DNA from 4 places in the Arsukibacterium sp. genome. Region 1 is predicted to be linked to each of the others. Evidence: predicted binding sites of a transcription regulator. Region 1 holds the regulator's gene; each other region holds the start of a gene.
The links. Region 1 encodes sigma-54, which starts transcription at its own class of promoters, with help from an activator protein. Its sites were predicted from a motif close to TGGCANGNTNCNTGCTT; they were not measured.
Positions count from the first base shown of each region.

Region 1 (4,246 bases):
GCTGTTACCGCTGCTAATGCGGCGGCCGCATCAGGGCCTTGTGCAGTAACTTCAACCGTTTTACCAGGGCTACTGGCCAGCATTAGTAGCGCCAGTACACTGGAGGCATCTGCGGCTTTGCCATCTTGCATCAGTTCAATGCGGGCACTGAACTGTTGACATAATACCGCCAGCTTAGTCGCGGCGCGCGCATGCAAACCTAGTGAATTAATGATGGTTACTGTGGCGCTGAGTTTAGCGTCCATGGTGACGTACCAACTCGCGATGACGAATTTGCACATCATCGCGCTGGCTGCGATAGCTCTCGGCCAGGCTTTCGGCAATATATACTGAGCGGTGCTGCCCACCGGTACAGCCAATGGCAATGGTCAGATAGCTGCGGTTATTGCGTTCAAGATGTGGTAACCAGCTGCTGACAAAGCTGTTGATATGCCAAATATACTTGGCCACCACGGCTTGCGAGGCTAAAAAATCTTTCACGGATTGGTCTAAACCGGTAAGGGGTTTCAAATCCGGCTCCCAATGTGGATTGGGTAAGAAGCGGGCATCAAACACGAAGTCGGCATCTTTGGGAATGCCATATTTAAAGCCAAAAGATTCGAACAACATCACCAGTTTGCCACTTTTCTGGCCAAGAATGCGTTCACGCAGCTGTTCTGCTAACTGATGCACATTCATTTCGGTGGTGTCGATATACAAATCGGCACGGCTGGAGATCGGGTCTAACAAGTGCTGTTCTTGTGAAATGGCCTCATCCAGCGACATCGCCTGATGTGATAACGGATGCAAACGGCGTGTTTCACTAAAGCGCTTAATCAGGCTGGTGTGATCCGCATCAAGATAGAGAATGGTTAGTTCTAACTTGCGGGGTAAATATGACAAAATTTCGGTCAGCTCATCGGGGTCTTGCGGTAAGTTACGCACATCAATACTTACCGCTACCCTTTCATACTGCCCCATAACCGTGGTTGCCAGGGTAGGTAGTAAGTTGACCGGAATATTGTCAACGCAATAGTAGCCTAAATCTTCCATTACTCTGAGTGCGACAGATTTACCTGAGCCAGAGCGGCCACTTACCACCAGCAGTTTCATGTGTCAGTCCCTTGTTGGCTATATTCCATTAATAACTGATAAAGATCGTGATCGGAGGCTGCATGGCGAATTTTGCGGGTCAGCTCCTTTTGACTTAATAATTTGGCAATACCGGATAGAGTAGTCAAATGCGCCTGACATTGTTCTTGTGGAATTAAAATAGCGCAAAAAATATCCACTGCCTGGTTATCAATAGCGTCAAAGGGGATAGGATCTTTGCTCACTACAAATACCAACATGGGTTTGCTGACGCTCTGTAATTTACCATGAGGGATAGCAATACCACCGCCTATGCCGGTGGAGCCGAGCTTTTCACGGGTCATGAGTGCTTCTAAAATACTATATTCCGTCATGTCAGGCAGCTGTTGCTGTGCCAGTTCGGCTATGTATTCCAGAATACGTTTTTTACTGTTAAAAAGAACTGCACTCTTGGTGCAGTTCTCGGCGAGCATAGTGCTTAAGTTCATCATACGCTGATTAATGTCGGGCTATCTTTTCTTTGTGTTTAATGACCTGCCGGTCCAGCTTATCAATCAACTGGTCGATAGCAGCATACATATTCTCGTCTTCTGAGGCCGCAAACACTTCGCCACCATTCAGGTGCAACTTAGCTTCTGCGATCTGCTTCAATTTTTCCACGTTTAGGATGACATGTACATTGTTAATATGATCAAAATGGCGCTCCAGCTTAGCAAATTTATTGTCTACATACTCTCTTAAGGCTGTGGTGATTTCGACATGACGACCAGTTAGGTTGATTTGCATAGACATTTTCCTTCTGTTTAGAACACTTAAAGCAAGGTCTTACGTTGATTAGATGGCGGTATAAATAAAGCTTCGCGGTATTTGGCAATGGTACGGCGTGCCACATTAATGCCTTGATCAGATAAAATCTCTGCCATTTTGCTATCACTCAGCGGTTTAGCCGGATTTTCTGCCGCCACTAATTTTTTGATAAAAGCGCGAATGGCCGTTGAGGAACACTCACCACCGCTCTCTGTACTAACATGACTGGAAAAAAAGAATTTAAGTTCAAAAATACCTCGCGGGCTATGCATATATTTTTGCGTGGTGACCCTGGAAATGGTCGACTCATGCATACTGACCATTTCGGCAACATCATTCAGCACCATAGGTTTCATTGCTTCTTCGCCATGTTCAAAAAAAGCTTGTTGTTGCTGCACAATACAGTTTGCTACCTTGAGCAATGTTTCGTTGCGACTTTCCAGACTTTTCAGAAACCATTTTGCCTCCTGCAGGTGCGACCGGATGAACTGGCTATCAGCAGAGCTTTTGGCATTACGGGACATAGCGGCATATTGCTGATTAATCCGTACCTTTGGTATGGCATCCGGGTTTAGCTCCACCTGCCAGCGGCCTTTCACTTTGCTGACGGTGACATCGGGGATCACATACTGCTGCTCCTCGCGAATAACATCGGCGCCAGGGCGCGGATTCAGGCTATGAATTAACCGCATCACCTCTTTTAACTCTTCTTCTTTGAGTTTAGTCACGCGCAGCAAAGAACGAAAGTCCCGATTCGCTAAAAAGTCAGCATAATCGCTAATCAATAGCTGCGCCTCACGTAAATAGGGCGTAGCCGGGTCAAATTGTTTTAATTGCACTAACAGGCATTCCTGCACTGAACGCGCGCCGACGCCCACAGGATCAAATAGCTGGATGCGTTTGATCACCGCTTCTACCTCATCGGCCTCAACATCGGGCAGGCCAAGCGATTCAAGGATATCGTCACAACTGATGGTGAGTAGGCCGCCTTCGTCAATGGCTTCAATAATGATTTCGGCAATAGTACGGTCAGTGTCAGAAAAAGGCGTTAATTGCATTTGCCAGCGCAAGTAATCTTGCAAACTCTCACTGGTTTCGCCCTGATAGACATTATCATCATCCATGCTATTGCCGGCACTAACGGGCGCAGCGCTGACTAAGTCATCCCATTGATTATCCAGCGGCAAGTCTTCCTGGATGTTTTGCTCGGTCATCGCCTCACTGCTGTCGGGTTCGGTGGGCTCGTCATGACCGTAGTCATCTGTTGTCAGACTGTTGTCTGTCGTGTGCTCACGATCAGGTTGTTGCGGTTCCATTTCGCCATTAAAGCTGTCGTATTCGTCTTCGCCTTCCAGCAGTGGATTAGCATCAAGTGCCTCCTGTATTTCCTGCTGCAACTCCATAGTCGACAATTGTAACAAGCGAATTGCTTGCTGCAGTTGCGGTGTCATGGTCAGTTGTTGGCCTAAGCGAAGTTGCAAAGAGGGCTTCATGTCGTTATTTTTTTCTCCCGTTTAGCCGCGTCATGCTGTGGTGGCGTTTATAAACTAACTATAGCCTGAATTGTTCACCCAGGTATACATCACGTACTTGCTGATTTGCCAACACTTCTTGTGGGGGGCCGGCAGCAATCAGCTCGCCATGGCTGACAATATAGGCTATTTCACAGACATCGAGCGTTTCACGCACATTATGATCAGTAATTAACACGCCGATACCACGCTGGCACAAGTGTTGAATAATTTTTTTTATATCCAGTACCGAAATAGGGTCAACTCCGGCAAAAGGTTCATCCAGTAAAATAAACGCCGGATCAGCGGCCAGAGCGCGGGCAATTTCTACCCGGCGCCGTTCACCACCAGATAAACTCATGCCCAGGCTATGTTTGATATGACCAATATGGAACTCTTCAAGCAAGTCATCAGCCAACTCTTCGCGTCTGCTGTTGCTTAATGCTTTGCGGGTTTGCAAAATGGCCAGTAAGTTTTCATGCACGGTTAATTTGCGAAAAATGGAGCTTTCTTGCGGTAAATAGCCAATGCCGGCACGGGCACGCTGATGAATAGGGGCAAAGGTCATGTCTTCGCCATTAAGAATGATACTGCCTTTATCTGATGGCACTAAGCCAACAATCATATAAAAGGTGGTGGTTTTACCGGCACCATTAGGGCCTAGCAGACCAACAATTTGCCCGGCGTTGACTTCGAGGCTGACATCTTTTACCACCTGACGGCCTTTGTAGCTTTTCGCCAGATGAGAGGCCACTAATTTGCTGGGTGCACTCAACGTCATGGATTGTCCTTAGTTTCCGGCGTAAATATCGTGGTGACTCGCCGGGTATTTTCATCGCTTTGCGCTTGCAACTCCT
Region 1 covers NZ_DAINOE010000139.1:156-4,401, forward strand. The annotation lists gene V7D78_RS16155 (HPr family phosphocarrier protein) at 1-245, opposite strand, end outside; gene rapZ (RNase adapter RapZ) at 235-1,092, opposite strand; gene ptsN (PTS IIA-like nitrogen regulatory protein PtsN) at 1,089-1,562, opposite strand; gene hpf (ribosome hibernation promoting factor) at 1,570-1,857, opposite strand; gene V7D78_RS16175 (RNA polymerase factor sigma-54) at 1,884-3,371, opposite strand; gene lptB (LPS export ABC transporter ATP-binding protein) at 3,430-4,170, opposite strand.

Region 2 (4,891 bases), on a different contig from region 1:
AACATTTCAAAGTCATTATTCACGCTGGATAACGATTCAGATGCGCCCAGAAACAGGTAGCCTCTGGGATTTAAAGCTTGAGCAAATTGCTTGATTATCTTAGCTTTTACATCTGGAGAAAAATAAATAAGTACATTACGGCAAAAAATAATATCGAATTTGCCCAATAAGGTGTAGCTATCAAGCAGGTTAAGATGGCGAAAGTTAACATTTTTGCGTACCGCGTCTTTAACCCGCATCATGCCTTTGCCGCTATCTTCAAAAAACTTGGTCCGTCGTTCTGGCGACAAACCACGCGATAAAGCAAGACCATCATATTCCGCACGCTGACAATGCTCCAGCATGGTATTTGAGATGTCAGTTCCAAGGATATTGATGCCTAAACTAAAGGCCCCTGGCCTGCCTTGCTGGTATTCCAGTCCGGTCATCGCTATAGAATAAGGTTCCTGTCCGGATGAACTTGCGGCAGACCAGATTTTCAACGTGCGGCAACTTTTTTCCAGCTCCGGCAAAATTTGTTTTTTGAGTAGCTCGTAAGGATAGGTATCTCGAAACCATAAGGTTTCGTTGGTCGTCATCGCATCTATTACAGCAGAACGTAATTGCCGCTCAAACGGGCTTAAGGTTTTAGCGACTAACTCTGACAAGGTAGCCAAACCAAAACGCTGCATTAATGGCCCTAAGCGGCTTTTGACCAAATATTGCTTATTGTCACCCAACACAATGCCGCACTGCTGCTCGAGAAAATCCCGAAACAGTTTATATTCAGCATCGTGCAGTTCTTTATTCGACACAAACATCCTTTTAGCCAGTTAACCCAGCCATACTTTTAACAAGTCATTATACATGAAGCCATTTTTGCACTGCTGCGGCAAGTTCATCCGGGTTAAATTTAGCAATAAAATCATTTGCGCCAACTTTTAATACCATTTGCTGATTAAACACACCACTCAGGGAGGTATGCAGGATCACATGAAGATCTTTTAGTTGTGGATCCTGTTTAATCTCTGCAGTCAGGGTATAGCCATCCATATCGGGCATTTCAATATCAGATATCAGCAAACCGATTTTTTCAGTGACAGATTTCTGACAGTCTTTTGCCACCGACTGTAGATAATTTAACGCTTCACGGCCATTATTCACCAAATGCATCTTCACGCCAAGATTTTCCAATGCCTTTTTTACCTGATTACGCGCAACCGTCGAATCATCGGCAATAAGGATTAGGCGCTGACCTAAATCTGTCGCAATGACGTCTGTATCAAAAGTGCTGGTCAGTATAGTGGGTGAAGGAGAAATTTCTTCCAGTATCTTTTCTACATCTAAAATTTCAATCAGTTCATCTTCAAATTCTGTGATAGCGGTGAGATAGCTTTGCTTGCCGCCCGTCCCCTGAGGTGGTGCCTTAACAGAATCCCAGTTAGTGTTAATAATGCGATCAACTGAGCTGACTAAAAAACCCTGCACTGAGCGGTTATATTCAGCAATAATAATAAATGCCGTGGTTAAATCGGCAATCGGCTTGCCCCCGGTTGCCAGATTTAAATCAATTACTGAGATAGTCTGGCCACGAATATGCGCAATACCACGCACAAACTTATTTCGCATCGGAATGGCGGTGAGCGCCGGACAAGGCAAGACTTCCCGCACTTTAAACACATTAATACCATAGCGTTGCTTACCAGGCAGCTTAAACAGCAATAATTCCAGGCGGTTTTGCCCCACCAGTTGGGTGCGTTGATTGACCGAATCAAGAATACTTGCCATTTATTACTCCTGTTTCCGATAACTATAGCTGCTTAAGCTAAAAGAAGGCATGATTTTTGCCTGTTATTAGGCATACCACGATTACAGTGCTATGTCGTCATTAGGCGCATAGTAGTCATTTTTGACATTAAAGCATAGCCGAAACCTTATGAAAAAGTATCAAAATAATTATTTCAACAGTCTGATATTGCTGTTTTTCCTGTTATTTGCCAGCAGCAGTAACGGGCAAACGCAATTTTACAGTGCTCAGCAGTTAACCGAGTTAACAGAGCAGTGGCTGGCCGCTGAGGCTATTACTGATGCAAACGAGCGCCAATTTCAGGTTACCGCGCTAGATAACAGAATCGCCGCAAGGGCATGTGACAGCATGCCGCAATTTAGTTTAACGCAGCGCAGTAACCAAAGACAAAGCACTGTGCAAATCAGTTGCAATAGCCCCGTTTCCTGGCAATTGTATATTCCGGTCAGAATGACCGAGCTGATAGACGTCGTCGTGATGCGTCAAAATATTGCTACCGGCACACCACTCACCATAGATATGTTGCAGACGGAAAGCCGGGAGCGCCACTTAATCCGAGGTAACCAGGAAGCTGATCCTCAACGTTTATTGGGCGCCCGCAGCCGCCGTGCGCTTAATATGGGGCAAATAGTCTCATTACAGGATCTTTGCCTTGTGTGCCGCGGTGATGTTGTTACAATACAGATTGACAACAAAGGTTTAATGGTATCTGCTACTGGCATAGCTCAAACCGATGGTACCTTGGGTGATACTGTGCCAGTGCGTAACCAACAATCTGGTCGCACAATCCAAACCGAAGTGGTTGCAGTTAATCAGGTGCGGGTTAAATTTTAGAAAATAATCCTAAAGTTTTTATCTTTACTGCCGTTAACCTAAACATAAGGACTTGTTTAAAGGTGATGAGGTTCCATTATGGCAATTAATATCAATAACTTGCAGAACACTCCGCAAGTAAAAGGCGATAAAGCCGATCAGCTTTTGCAGCGTCAGCAAAGTACAACGCAGCAAGCGACGACTCAGCAAACTACGCAGCAAACTGCGTTGCAGCGCCAAGATTCTGTGTCAATTACGCCGCAGGCGCAGCAGCTGACCAAGCTTCAGGAAAAAGCGAACGCCAGCAGTGGTATCGACCAGGAAAAGGTCGATAAAATTAAGCAGGCTATAGCCGAAGGCAAATATAAAATTAATCTTGAGCAACTGGCCCGCCGTATTATGCAGTTTGAAGGCGACTTATTTGAAAAAAAATGAGTGTAGCCACTAATGAGTGAACAACCTCTCATCACCACCTTACTTGAACAACAACAAGCGCAATTGGATGCGCTTTTGTTGTTATTACGGCAAGAACTTGCCGCGCTTGCCGCTCGCCAACCAGAACAATTAACTGAGATTGGTCAGCAAAAACTAGCATTACTGCAAGACATTACCGATACCGACTATAGTATCAGCCAGCATCCTGACTTAGCCGATGCCAAATCTTCGTCTTGGTTTAGCGAGCATCTGTTGCCTCTTGAACAACGACTGGCAGAATGTAAAACCCAAAACGATATTAACCAGCAAGCACTGGAACAAAGCCAGTTAACGCTGGAGAGGTTTAAAACGGAGTTATTATCTTCCCGCGGCAAAGCCGGTCTTACCTATACTAATAAAGGTAAACCCGCCTTTGATAACAAAGGTAAAGGCATTAAAGCTTAGCTGTTTACTTAGCTTTGCTGGCTTAATCTAAAAATATCTGACACTTCTTACCCGCTGTTGTGGCTGCACATTTTGCACTGTGTGATACACTTCTCTGAAATCCAGCTCCAGCTCAGTAAAATAGGCATCATCAATGACATAGCTTTTAACCACGCGGGCACCTCTTATTACTCCCTGCACCGAAGCGGATAATTGGTCATGCTGGCTAACCATAGCACTTAAGGTATTGTCACTGTCGATTCTCTGACCGTAGACCCGCTCTGCCAACTCGCGATAGGCTTCTAATTTTGACGCCCGCATCGCCAATAACATTTTCTGGCTTTGGGTATCACCCGGTTGTGCCGAAATAGGCGCAAAGCCGACTGCGGTTAAAATAGGAAAGGCCGCAGGCGTTTCTGTCTCATACTGAATATGCCGATCAAACAGCTGGCTACAGCCGCTAAGGCCTAAGCTGAAGACTAAACTAACCGCAGGAATAAGTTTGTTCATAACGCACGTCCTGTTAAAACGGCTGGCAGAATATTGCCTGTCAACCAATCGATTTACCCTATTGAGCTGTTTAAAAGCAATATTCGCGCCAGCTTGTAAGCTATCACTATGTAAACCATCGCTGAAGCGGCATAAGTCTTGCTTGTTTAGACATCATATAGCTGAAATTGGCTGATGCTTCGGCGTGAGCTATTACTAAATCAAGGATTTTTGCCCGATATGAATAAGGTCATCCACCTCAGTTTGCTGGTTTTGCTGTTAGCGAGCACCGGGCTAAAAGCGAACTGGTATGAAACCACTGGTCAGGCACTAATTGAACAAGGCAATATTCAGGCCGCCCGCCAGGCAGCCATAGATGATGCATTGCACCGCGCAGCGTTATTTGCCGGTGCCAGGCTGGATAGCCGCCAACAGCTGGTAAAAGGCATTATGACTCAGCAACAGTTAAGTCTGAGTAGCGATGCTGAATTTCAGCAAATTCAGTTAGTGTCTGAAACACACAGCAATAATCAAGTTACGGTAGTACTCAGAGCCCAGATCCTGGCACAGCATCATGCTTGCCAAAGCCGGCAATTCCGTCAACCCTTACTGTTAAGCCAGGTCGCATTACACAGCCGTCAGGATGCGGTGCATGGTCAGTTATTTAACATTGGTGATGATGTCACGACCCAGTTGTCGCACAAACTACGCGATTATAGTCCGGCGGTATTAGCGACGCCAGCCAAAGAAGTTTTTAGTATGACGCAGTTAACGGCAGCGGTCAGCGACAGCCTGTTCGTGCAGGGCTATAGCTATACCTTATTGGCCACTATACGGGATATGTCGCTGGGCCCTCTTACAAACCGCTTCTGGCAGAGCAATAACCAGCAACGATTCTTTGCCATTGACGTTATTTTGTATGACTTACTGCAGCACAAAATCCGC
Region 2 covers NZ_DAINOE010000052.1:11,285-16,175, reverse strand. The annotation lists gene V7D78_RS11225 (CheR family methyltransferase) at 1-794, opposite strand, end outside; gene V7D78_RS11220 (chemotaxis protein CheV) at 841-1,767, opposite strand; gene flgA (flagellar basal body P-ring formation chaperone FlgA) at 1,916-2,620, shown strand; gene flgM (flagellar biosynthesis anti-sigma factor FlgM) at 2,699-3,034, shown strand; gene flgN (flagellar export chaperone FlgN) at 3,047-3,478, shown strand; gene V7D78_RS11200 (LPP20 family lipoprotein) at 3,506-3,967, opposite strand; gene V7D78_RS11195 (flagellar assembly protein T N-terminal domain-containing protein) at 4,187-4,891, shown strand, end outside.
Region 2: the regulator sigma-54 is predicted to act here: its motif matches at 1,813-1,829, upstream of flgA (flagellar basal body P-ring formation chaperone FlgA).

Region 3 (4,891 bases), on a different contig from region 1:
AATTGCGTTTATCCCAACCACGGATAGCACCACCTGCCAGGCTGAGGTCAGCACTGACAATCACTTTATTCGGATCAAAAAACTGTTTTACCCCTAAGCCATCACAGCTGGGGCAGGCGCCGGCCGGGTTATTAAACGAAAACAAGCGCGGTTCCAGTTCTGTCATGGAATAACCGCAGGTAGGGCAGGCAAAATTAGCAGAAAATACCAGCTCTTCGGCCGAGGCATCATCCATCAGCGCCACCCGCGCCACACCACCAGAGAGGGCCAGTGCCGTTTCAAAGGACTCCGCTAAACGCAGTTTAATATCATCGCGCACCTTAATGCGGTCAATCACCACTTCAATAGTATGTTTTTTGTGTAAATCCAGCGTTGGTGGGTCAGATAAATCACATACTTCGCCATCAATCCGCGCCCGGATATAGCCCTGCGCGGCCAGGCCTTCCAGGGTTTTTACATGCTCACCTTTGCGCTCCTGCACCACCGGCGCCAGCACCATTAACCGCGTGCCTTCAGGGAAGGCGGTAACCTTGTCGACCATTTCACTGATGGTTTGCGCCGCCAGCGGCTGGTCATGCTCAGGACAGCGTGGCTCGCCTACCCGGGCAAACAGTAAGCGCAGGTAATCGTAAATTTCGGTAATAGTACCCACAGTAGAGCGTGGGTTATGCGACGTCGATTTTTGCTCGATAGAAATAGCAGGAGATAAACCTTCGATATGATCAACGTCCGGTTTTTCCATTAAACTTAAAAACTGCCGGGCGTAGGCTGACAGCGATTCGACATAGCGGCGCTGACCTTCGGCATAAAGGGTATCAAAGGCTAACGAAGACTTACCAGAGCCCGACAGGCCGGTAATCACCACCAGCTTATCACGCGGGATATGCAGCGAAATGTTTTTCAGGTTGTGGGTGCGGGCACCCCGAATATCGATCTTGTCCATTACTGCATCCCCAAAAAATGTCGCCTTGATACGAGAGCCGCAGTATTGCAGATCTTCCGGCTAATTTTAAGGGGTAAACGGCAAGGAGCTGTAAATTTATACACCCCTTGCCATTTGGGAAGCTCTATTCAAGCCTGACGGCGGCGTAAGCCTAACGCCAACAAACCTAAACCAAAAATACCCAGGGTAGCTGGTGCAGACACCGGTACAGGATCATTAAAAGAAGTCTGTGGCTGACCAGAAAAAATCAGCTGATTTTGTGACTGTGAATTAGTCATAACATGCATAGTGTGTTGGCTCTTGATATTAGCTAACTGATCTAACCAACTCTGCGCCAAAGTGACACTCTGATTACTACTGGTGGTTTTAAAGCTACCACGTTCAAGTAAGAAGCCCGATAAATCACTTTGAAAGTCATGCACAATTTCCCATAAGGCTAATTGAAATGCTGCATTACCGATAGATGTGCCTGTTTGATCTCTAAACCCCGAATACAAACGTGTAATAGCATCTGCTTTTGCAGCACCAAATAATTCATCTGCAGATTGAATTTGGTAAGTCAGTGTCTGATTGGTTTTAATTAATTGAGAAAACTCTATACAAAAAGTTGTCAAATCATCATCCAGTTCGAAAGGCAAAGGTGAACTCAGATTGTCATAACTAAATCGGATCATTCCCGCCAGAACACTGCGGCTTGAGGTATCGTTTAAAGAGGCTGAAATGGTTTCGGAACCATTAACCATATTCTGGTAACGCACATCAATTGTGATAGGAGTCGCTTTGACAGCAACGGACATTACCAGTAAAACGATTCCCGACATCATGGGTAAAAAAGTGTTTTTTATCATTTCCATTCCTTATAAATACCACTGACTAAGCCACTACCCTGTTGCTCAGATTTTAGGTAAGTAAGAGGGCCACTACAGATCAAGAACCACACTGTAATAGGTTACTTCCGAAATCAGCAAAACAGCTCGCTGCACAACTAAACAAAAAGCACTATATTTTAAAGCATAAATCGTGCCATTTATTAAAGTTCATATTTTACAAGCAGATAGAAATCAATACATAAAATCAGCGGCGGAAGTTGTAAATTTTACTGACAACTAACAGTTTAAATTCGCAGTTTTGCAACCGCCGATAAAGCCATGCCAGCCGCCAATTTTATGCTAAACTAACCCGCTATTTAGCTATCAACCTGTTGCGACAGACTTCATTCATGCATCGTCTTAATTCTCTGGAAAAACAGACCGCATTAACCCTGGCGCTGGTGTTCTCAACCCGGATGCTAGGCCTGTTTATGCTGCTGCCGGTGTTTGCACTTTACGGCACTGAGCTTATTGGTTACTCACCCTTGTGGATTGGCCTGGCTATTGGCGCTTACGGCCTGACTCAGGCTATTCTGCAAATTCCGTTTGGCTGGTTGTCAGACCGTATTGGCCGCCACAAGGTCATGCTGCTGGGCTTAGCATTATTTGTGCTGGGCTCGGTAGTGGCGGCATTGGCCGATTCTGTCTACATGGTGACTTTTGGCCGCATTTTGCAAGGCGCCGGTGCCATTGCCGGCGCTGTGTTAGCGCTGGCGGCCGATTTAACCCGTGACGAGCAGCGCCCTAAAGTGATGGCCATTATTGGTGCCAGCATAGGCTTATCTTTTGCGCTGGCGATGATTATTGGCCCCTTAATGGCCAAATGGGCAGGGTTAAGCGGTGTATTCTGGTTTACGGCGGTATTGGCCTGCTGTGCCATGTTGATAGTAGCGTTTTTAGTGCCGCGAAGTGTCAGTAAAGCCCCTGCTGCCGAAACCCTGGCCGTACCGGCTTCGTTAATGAACATTGCAAAACACCGCCAGTTATTGCAGCTTGATATCGGCGTTTTATTGCTACATTTAATGCTGACGGCAATGTTTGTTGCCCTGCCATTACTGCTAAGTCAATATCAGTTGGCAGCGGATAAGCATTGGCAGGTTTACTTACCGGTGCTATTGGCATCCTTTGTGCTGATGGTACCGATGATGATTATTGCGATGCGCAAACAGCAGGAAAAGGGCTATTTTTTACTCGCAATCAGTTTGCTGATAGTGGCCATGTTAATGGCCTTTTTAGCCAATAACTTAGCCTGGTTAATTGCCGCCTTACTGGTGTTTTTTACCGGCTTTAACTTTTTAGAAGCCAGCTTGCCAGCATTGGTATCCAGGGTGGCACCGGCCGGGCAACGCGGCAGTGCTATGGGTATTTACTCCAGCAGCCAGTTTTTTGGCGCCTTTATTGGCGGAGTGCTCGGTGGACTCGTCGCTCAGCAATTTAGATTCGCAATGGTGTTTGCCGTATTGGCCGGTATTGGTTTAATATGGTTGCTTATAGCCCGTAACTTATCTGTTCCTGCGCGGGCGCAGCGTTTGTCACTTCCGGTTAAGCTGTCATCAGAGCAAGCCGCCAGGCAGCTGGCAGACCAATTGGCGGCACTGGCGGGTGTACAAGAAGTCACTATTTTACTGGCGGAGCAACGTTGTTACTTAAAAGTCAGCGCTTCGCAGTTTGACCTGGCGCAGGCCCAAACCCTGGTTGGCACAGAGCAACCCTAATTTTCAGGAGAAATCGCATGGCGCGTGGTATTAATAAAGTTATTTTAATTGGCAATCTGGGCACTGATCCAGAAGTGCGCTATATGCCACAGGGTGGCGCGGTGGCTAACTTAACCGTAGCGACCTCTGAAAGCTGGACCGATAAAGCCACTAATGAAAAAAAAGAGCAAACAGAATGGCACCGGGTAGTTATTTATCAGCGCCTGGCAGAAATTGCCGGTGAGTATCTGCGTAAAGGCAGCAAAGTATACCTTGAGGGCAAGCTGAAAACCCGCAAGTGGACCGATAAAGACGGTGTAGAACGCTATACCACTGAAATCGTTGCTAACGAATTACAAATGCTGGATGGCCGCGGTGACGGCCAGCAGCAGGGTGGCGGCATGGGCGGCGGCCAGCAAGGCGGTTACCAGCAACGGGCGCCACAGCAACAAGCACCAGCGCAACAAGCGGGTGGGTATCAGCAGCCGCAACAAGGTGGCTACCAGCAAGCGCCAGCTCAGGCCGCACCTCAGCAAGGTGGCTACCAAAAGCCAGCTCAGCCACAAGGCGGTTATCAGCAACCGGCGCAGCAACAGCGGCCGCCAATGGAACCACCAATCGACTTTGATGACGACATTCCGTTCTAGACTAAGATTTTTAGTTATGTAACGACAACTAAGTAAAAAGCCTGACTCGTCAGGCTTTTTACTTTAGCTAAACGGGTTTTTAAGCGGGTAATGCTGGCATGCGAATTCTCCACAGCTCCGACTGGCACTTGGGCCAGCATTTTATTGGTAAAAGCCGCGCGGCTGAGCATGCGGCTTTTCTGCGTTGGTTAGTGGCGCAAATTAACGAGCTAAAAGTGGATGCGCTGCTTGTTGCCGGCGATATTTTTGATACCGCTACCCCGCCCAGCTATGCCCGCGAGCTGTATAACCAGTTTATTGTCGATTTACAGCCAACGGGCTGCCATTTGGTAATATTAGGCGGAAACCATGACTCCCCTGCCGTGCTGGCCGAGAGCAAACAGTTACTGGCTAAATTGCATACCAGTGTGGTGCCGGCCATCCCAGCCGAGCCCGCTGAGCAACTGCTGATCCTGAAAAATAGCGCCGGCCAGCCCGGCTGTTTGCTGGGCGCGGTGCCGTTTTTACGCTCACGCGACTTACTGCAAAGCCAGGCAGGGCAAAGTGGCCAGCAAAAGCAGCAGGATTTGCAACAGGCGATTGCCCGACATTATCAACAGCTGTTTCAGTTAGCTCAGCAGTATAATCAACAGCACAGATTGCAATTACCGGTGGTGATGACCGGTCACCTGACCACTGTGGGTGTCAGCCAATCAGAATCGGTGCGCGATATTTATATCGGCACTTTAGAAGCGTTTT
Region 3 covers NZ_DAINOE010000042.1:7,849-12,739, reverse strand. The annotation lists gene uvrA (excinuclease ABC subunit UvrA) at 1-943, opposite strand, end outside; gene V7D78_RS09825 (PEP-CTERM sorting domain-containing protein) at 1,072-1,791, opposite strand; gene V7D78_RS09820 (MFS transporter) at 2,163-3,527, shown strand; gene ssb (single-stranded DNA-binding protein) at 3,545-4,153, shown strand; gene sbcD (exonuclease subunit SbcD) at 4,252-4,891, shown strand, end outside.
Region 3: the regulator sigma-54 is predicted to act here: its motif matches at 1,953-1,969, upstream of V7D78_RS09825 (PEP-CTERM sorting domain-containing protein).

Region 4 (4,891 bases), on a different contig from region 1:
CCCCTGGCCCGGTAATGTGCGCGAACTGGCCAATTTGCTGGAGCGTATGCTGATCATGTACCCGGAGCAGGTGGTTGATGTGGCTGAGTTACCGCAAAAGTACCGCCATCTCGAGGTAGACAGTTATCAGCCGGTATACCCCGAAGCCTTGCAGGAGCGAGACTTAATTAATGCTCTCTTTGCCGGTGCTGATACCGAGCTTGAGTCAGAGGATGCGGCAACGGTCAATGTTGATGCCTTTTTTTCAGCTGATCTGACGGTATTGCAGCAATTGCCAAGTGAAGGCCTGGATTTAAAAGACTACTTAGCTGAGCTTGAAATCCAGTTTATATCTCAAGCCTTGGAGCGGCATGACTATGTAGTGGCGCGGGCCGCCGAAGTATTAGGTTTACGTCGCACCACTCTGGTTGAAAAAATGCGTAAGTACAACCTGACTAAAGACGAATAAGCCAACTGCTAGTTTTTTGACGCTTGTTCTCAAGCGTAAGTCACTGTTTAAAATGTATTTTCTATTGGCATACTCTCTGCATGTTCTCTGTTTAGTATTTAGCAGTGTCAACAGCGTGAGAGACCTATGCACAGCCTTAATTTATCTGCACGCCCGCCAGCTCCCAGTCAGTCCTTGTCTGCGTCTTTGGCCAGCTTATTTGACCATGGTTACAGCAACAATCAGGGGTTAGTGGCCGCGCAAGATCAGCGGTTACAGCATATTTTAAATGTATTGCCCTCAGGTGTAGTGTTACTGGATCAGCGCGGCCGCATCAGTGAAGCCAATTTACAAGCTTGCGCGATGCTGGGACAGCCGCTATTGGGTGAGTTGTGGTTGGATATTATTAACCGTTGTTTTCGGCCACGCTCAGATGATGGCCTTGAAGTATCACTGGCCGATGGCCGCCGGGTAAAGCTGGAGATCAGTGCACTGGCGCCGCAGCCAGGGCAGCTTATTGTTATGACAGATTTAACCGAAACACGGCAGCTGCAAACTCGGCTGGCCCATCTGCAGCGCTTATCGACTTTGGGAAAAATGATGGCCAGTTTGGCCCATCAAATACGCACGCCTTTGTCTTCTGCCATGCTTTATGCCGAAAATTTGGCTAATCCAAAACTGAAACCCGGGCAAAGCAGTCAGTTTCAGCAAAAACTGGTGGCCAGGCTGCAGGATTTAGCGCAGCAGGTGAATGATATGCTGCTTTTTGCCCGCAGTGGCACGGCGCAGGCAGTGACGCAATTTAGTCTGCTGCAATTATTTGATGCACTGCAGCAGCGTTGTGAAGTGTTATTACATCAGCATCAGGCGCAGCTCAAGTTAGCGAACGATTTACCAGAGGTTATGCTACTGGGTAATCTTAATAGCCTGGCTGATGCCTTGCTAAATTTAGTACACAACAGTGTACAGGCAAAACCGCAAGGTGCTGAAATTATCCTTAGTGTTAAGCAGCAGGGCAACCAGTTAACAGTGGTGTTCAGTGATAACGGCCCTGGCATAGCGCCTGAATACCAGCAGCAGATTTTTGAGCCGTTTTTCAGTCGGAAAGCGCAGGGATCAGGATTAGGGCTTGCCGTGGTGCAGGCCGTGATTAATACCCATCAGGGTAGTATTAGTTTTCAGCCTACAACAACAGGGGCCTGTTTTGTTATCCAGTTACCCTGTCAATTGGCTGGTGCTTCAGATAGCAACGAAGCAAAGTCTGATCTTAGCAATCAGGAGAGTGTCTATGTCAGTAACTAGCATTATGGTCGTAGAAGATGATGCCGGCCTGCGTGAAGCCATATCCGACACGCTTGGTATGGCTAACTATCAGGTCATCGCCGCTGACAGTGCCGAATCGGCGCTGTTATTACTAAAAAAACATAAAGTGCAGCTGCTGATAAGTGATGTGCAAATGGGCTCGGTCAGTGGTTTAGTATTACTAAAAACCTTAAGGGAGCAGCAGCCACAGTTACCGGTATTAATGATGACCGCTTATGCCACGGTAAAAGATGCGGTGGAGGCAATTCGGTTAGGGGCTGTGGATTATCTGGCCAAACCCTTTGCACCGGAAGTGTTACTCAATACCGTTAGTCGCTATATTCCTGAGCCGGTTATCAATAGTGTTGAGCCTGTGGTGGCGGCGCCCGGCAGTAAAGCACTGCTGGAGTTAAGCTGTAAAGTAGCACGCTCAGATGCCAGTGTAATGATTTTAGGGCCAAGCGGTTCAGGTAAAGAAGTGCTTGCCCGATATATTCATCAGCAATCAAGCCGGCAAAAAGGTCCCTTTGTGGCGATAAACTGTGCCGCTATACCCGAGAATATGCTGGAATCTACGTTATTTGGTTATGAAAAAGGCGCTTTTACCGGAGCCATAGCCGGCTGTCCGGGAAAGTTTGAGCAAGCGCAGCATGGCACCTTATTGCTGGATGAAATCACTGAAATGGATTTAAACCTGCAAGCTAAATTATTGCGGGTATTACAAGAGCGGGAAGTTGAGCGGCTGGGCAGTCAAAAAACCATTAAACTGGATGTGCGCGTGCTGGCGACCAGTAACCGTGATTTACAGCAAGCCGTTGCCAGTGGTGTCTTCCGTGAAGATTTGTATTACCGCTTAAATGTTTTTCCGTTGCGCTGGCCGGCGCTGAATGAACGGATAGAAGATGTGGTGCCTTTAGCCGAATATTTTATTCAGCGTTATGCTGCACAGCAGGGGCGGCCATTGCCTGTATTAACAGCTGATGCCAAAGCTTTACTGATGCAGCATCCATGGCCGGGTAATGTCCGCGAACTGGATAATGTGATACAGCGGGCTTTGATTATTCAGCCCGGCCAACAGCTGTGTGCCGCAGATATATTGATTGAAGCAAGTCACGCCAGTGTATTAAGCCAGTCTCAAGCCAAAGTTAATGCAGAGCCTGTTGTTACAGCTGATGATGCTGATCCCTATATGTCTGATAGCCCGGCTGATTTTAAATCTGAGCTGCACGAGCAAGAGCACAAGATTATTTTAGCGACACTCAAAGCCTGCGCTTATAAGCGTAAATTAGTAGCCGAAAAACTGGGTATAAGTGATCGTACTCTGCGCTATAAATTAGCCAGAATGCGCGAGTCTGGTATTGAGCTGCCCGCCTGAACGGTTGAACTAAGCTTAAACTTTTTTATGACGCCGCATTTAGCGGCGTTTTCTTTATATATTTCATGAACATATTTTTGGCACAACTCCTGCTTATGCTTAGGTAATACACCACACAGCAAAAAATTGACAGGTGATGCAATGAATATTAAAGGACAAGCGCTTTATGGCCAGATGCAGGCCATGGCCACACAAGCCAGAAGCCTTGGTCAGGAGCTGAAACCCCTACCGGCTATCAGCGGTATCAACAGCTCGCAGTCTGATTTTAGTCATTTATTAAAAGATGCGTTGGGCACGGTAAATAGTTTGCAAGCGCACAGTAGTGAGCTGAGAAATGCGGTTGAGCTGGGTAAACCCGGTGTGTCTTTAGCCCAGGCGATGATTGCCAGTCAAAAATCATCACTGGCCTTTGAGGCCACAGTGCAAGTACGCAATAAAGTGGTCGAAGCGTACAAAGAAATCATGGCTATGCCGGTTTAAGCTTTAGCTTAACGCCGTTACGGCACTTGTCAGAAGGTTAGAAACAGAGGTACATCGTGGCAGATACTACATCAACCGAACTGGCGCTGAGCAACACTGGCAGCGACTACAACAATGCAGATGCTCAGGAACAAAAGCCCGGGTTTATCGGCTCGCTTGGCGGTGGCGATATGATCCGTCAGATCACGCTGATTGTGGCGATGACCATCTGTTTAGCGATAGCCATTCTGATAATTTTTTGGATCCGTACCCCGGAAATGCGCCCACTGGGCACCTACGCCACTGCCGAGCTGATTCAAACCTTAGATCATCTTGATGTCCAAAAAATAAAATACCGTCTTGAAGGTAATGTCATCTATGTTCCGGAAAATGAGTTGCAAAACATCCGCTTAAGTCTGTCGCGTTCAGGTTTAAGTCAGGAGCCCTCAGCGGGTACTGAGTTTTTATTGCAGGATAGCGGTTTTGGCGTTAGTCAACGCCTGGAGATGGAACGTTTAAAGCATAGCCGCGAGCAGCAGTTAGCCCGCACTATTGAAGAATTACAAAGTATTGCCCGGGCCCGGGTATTGCTGGCCATCCCTAAAGAAAACGTGTTTGCCCGTCAGCAAGCGATGCCTTCAGCCACCGTAATGGTTACTGCCCGGGGTGGCCGCGTGATCCGAGATAGTGAAGTCGATGCTATCGTTGATTTGGTGGCGTCTGCTGTGCAGGGGCTTGAGCCTACCCGGGTAACGGTAACGGATCAGAATGGCCGTTTGTTGAACAGTGGCTCTCAGGATGGCAGTGCTGCCCGAAGTCGTCGTGAACACGAGTTACAACGCAGCCGTGAAGATGAGTACCGTCAAAAAGTAGACTCCATATTATTACCGGTTCTGGGATATGGTAATTACACTGCCCAGGTCGATTTGCTGATGGATTTTACCGCGACCGAGCAAACCCAGAAACGTTTTAATCCCGACTTACCGGCTATTCGCAGTGAAATGGTTATCGAAGAAAATAGTGTCGGTGGCGGTATGGGCGGCATTCCAGGCGCCTTATCAAATCAGCCTCCTATGCCTTCGGCTATACCTGAGCAAGCGACCGGCGCTGCTGCGCAGCAAGTTATCCCGGGACGTAACCATCGCGAATCTACCCGTAATTTTGAGCTGGATACCACTATCAGCCATACTTCACAGCAAAGTGGCGTCATTCGTCGCCTGAGTATTTCAGTGGCGGTTGATTATCGTCCTGGCGTGCCAACTGAAGATGGCAATGCCGTACCCCAACCAAGAACTCAGGCAGAAATTGCCAATATCAGGCGCTTGTTA
Region 4 covers NZ_DAINOE010000028.1:1,817-6,707, forward strand. The annotation lists gene V7D78_RS07400 (sigma-54 dependent transcriptional regulator) at 1-448, shown strand, start outside; gene V7D78_RS07405 (sensor histidine kinase) at 575-1,729, shown strand; gene V7D78_RS07410 (sigma-54-dependent transcriptional regulator) at 1,716-3,104, shown strand; gene fliE (flagellar hook-basal body complex protein FliE) at 3,246-3,584, shown strand; gene fliF (flagellar basal-body MS-ring/collar protein FliF) at 3,641-4,891, shown strand, end outside.
Region 4: the regulator sigma-54 is predicted to act here: its motif matches at 3,183-3,199, upstream of fliE (flagellar hook-basal body complex protein FliE).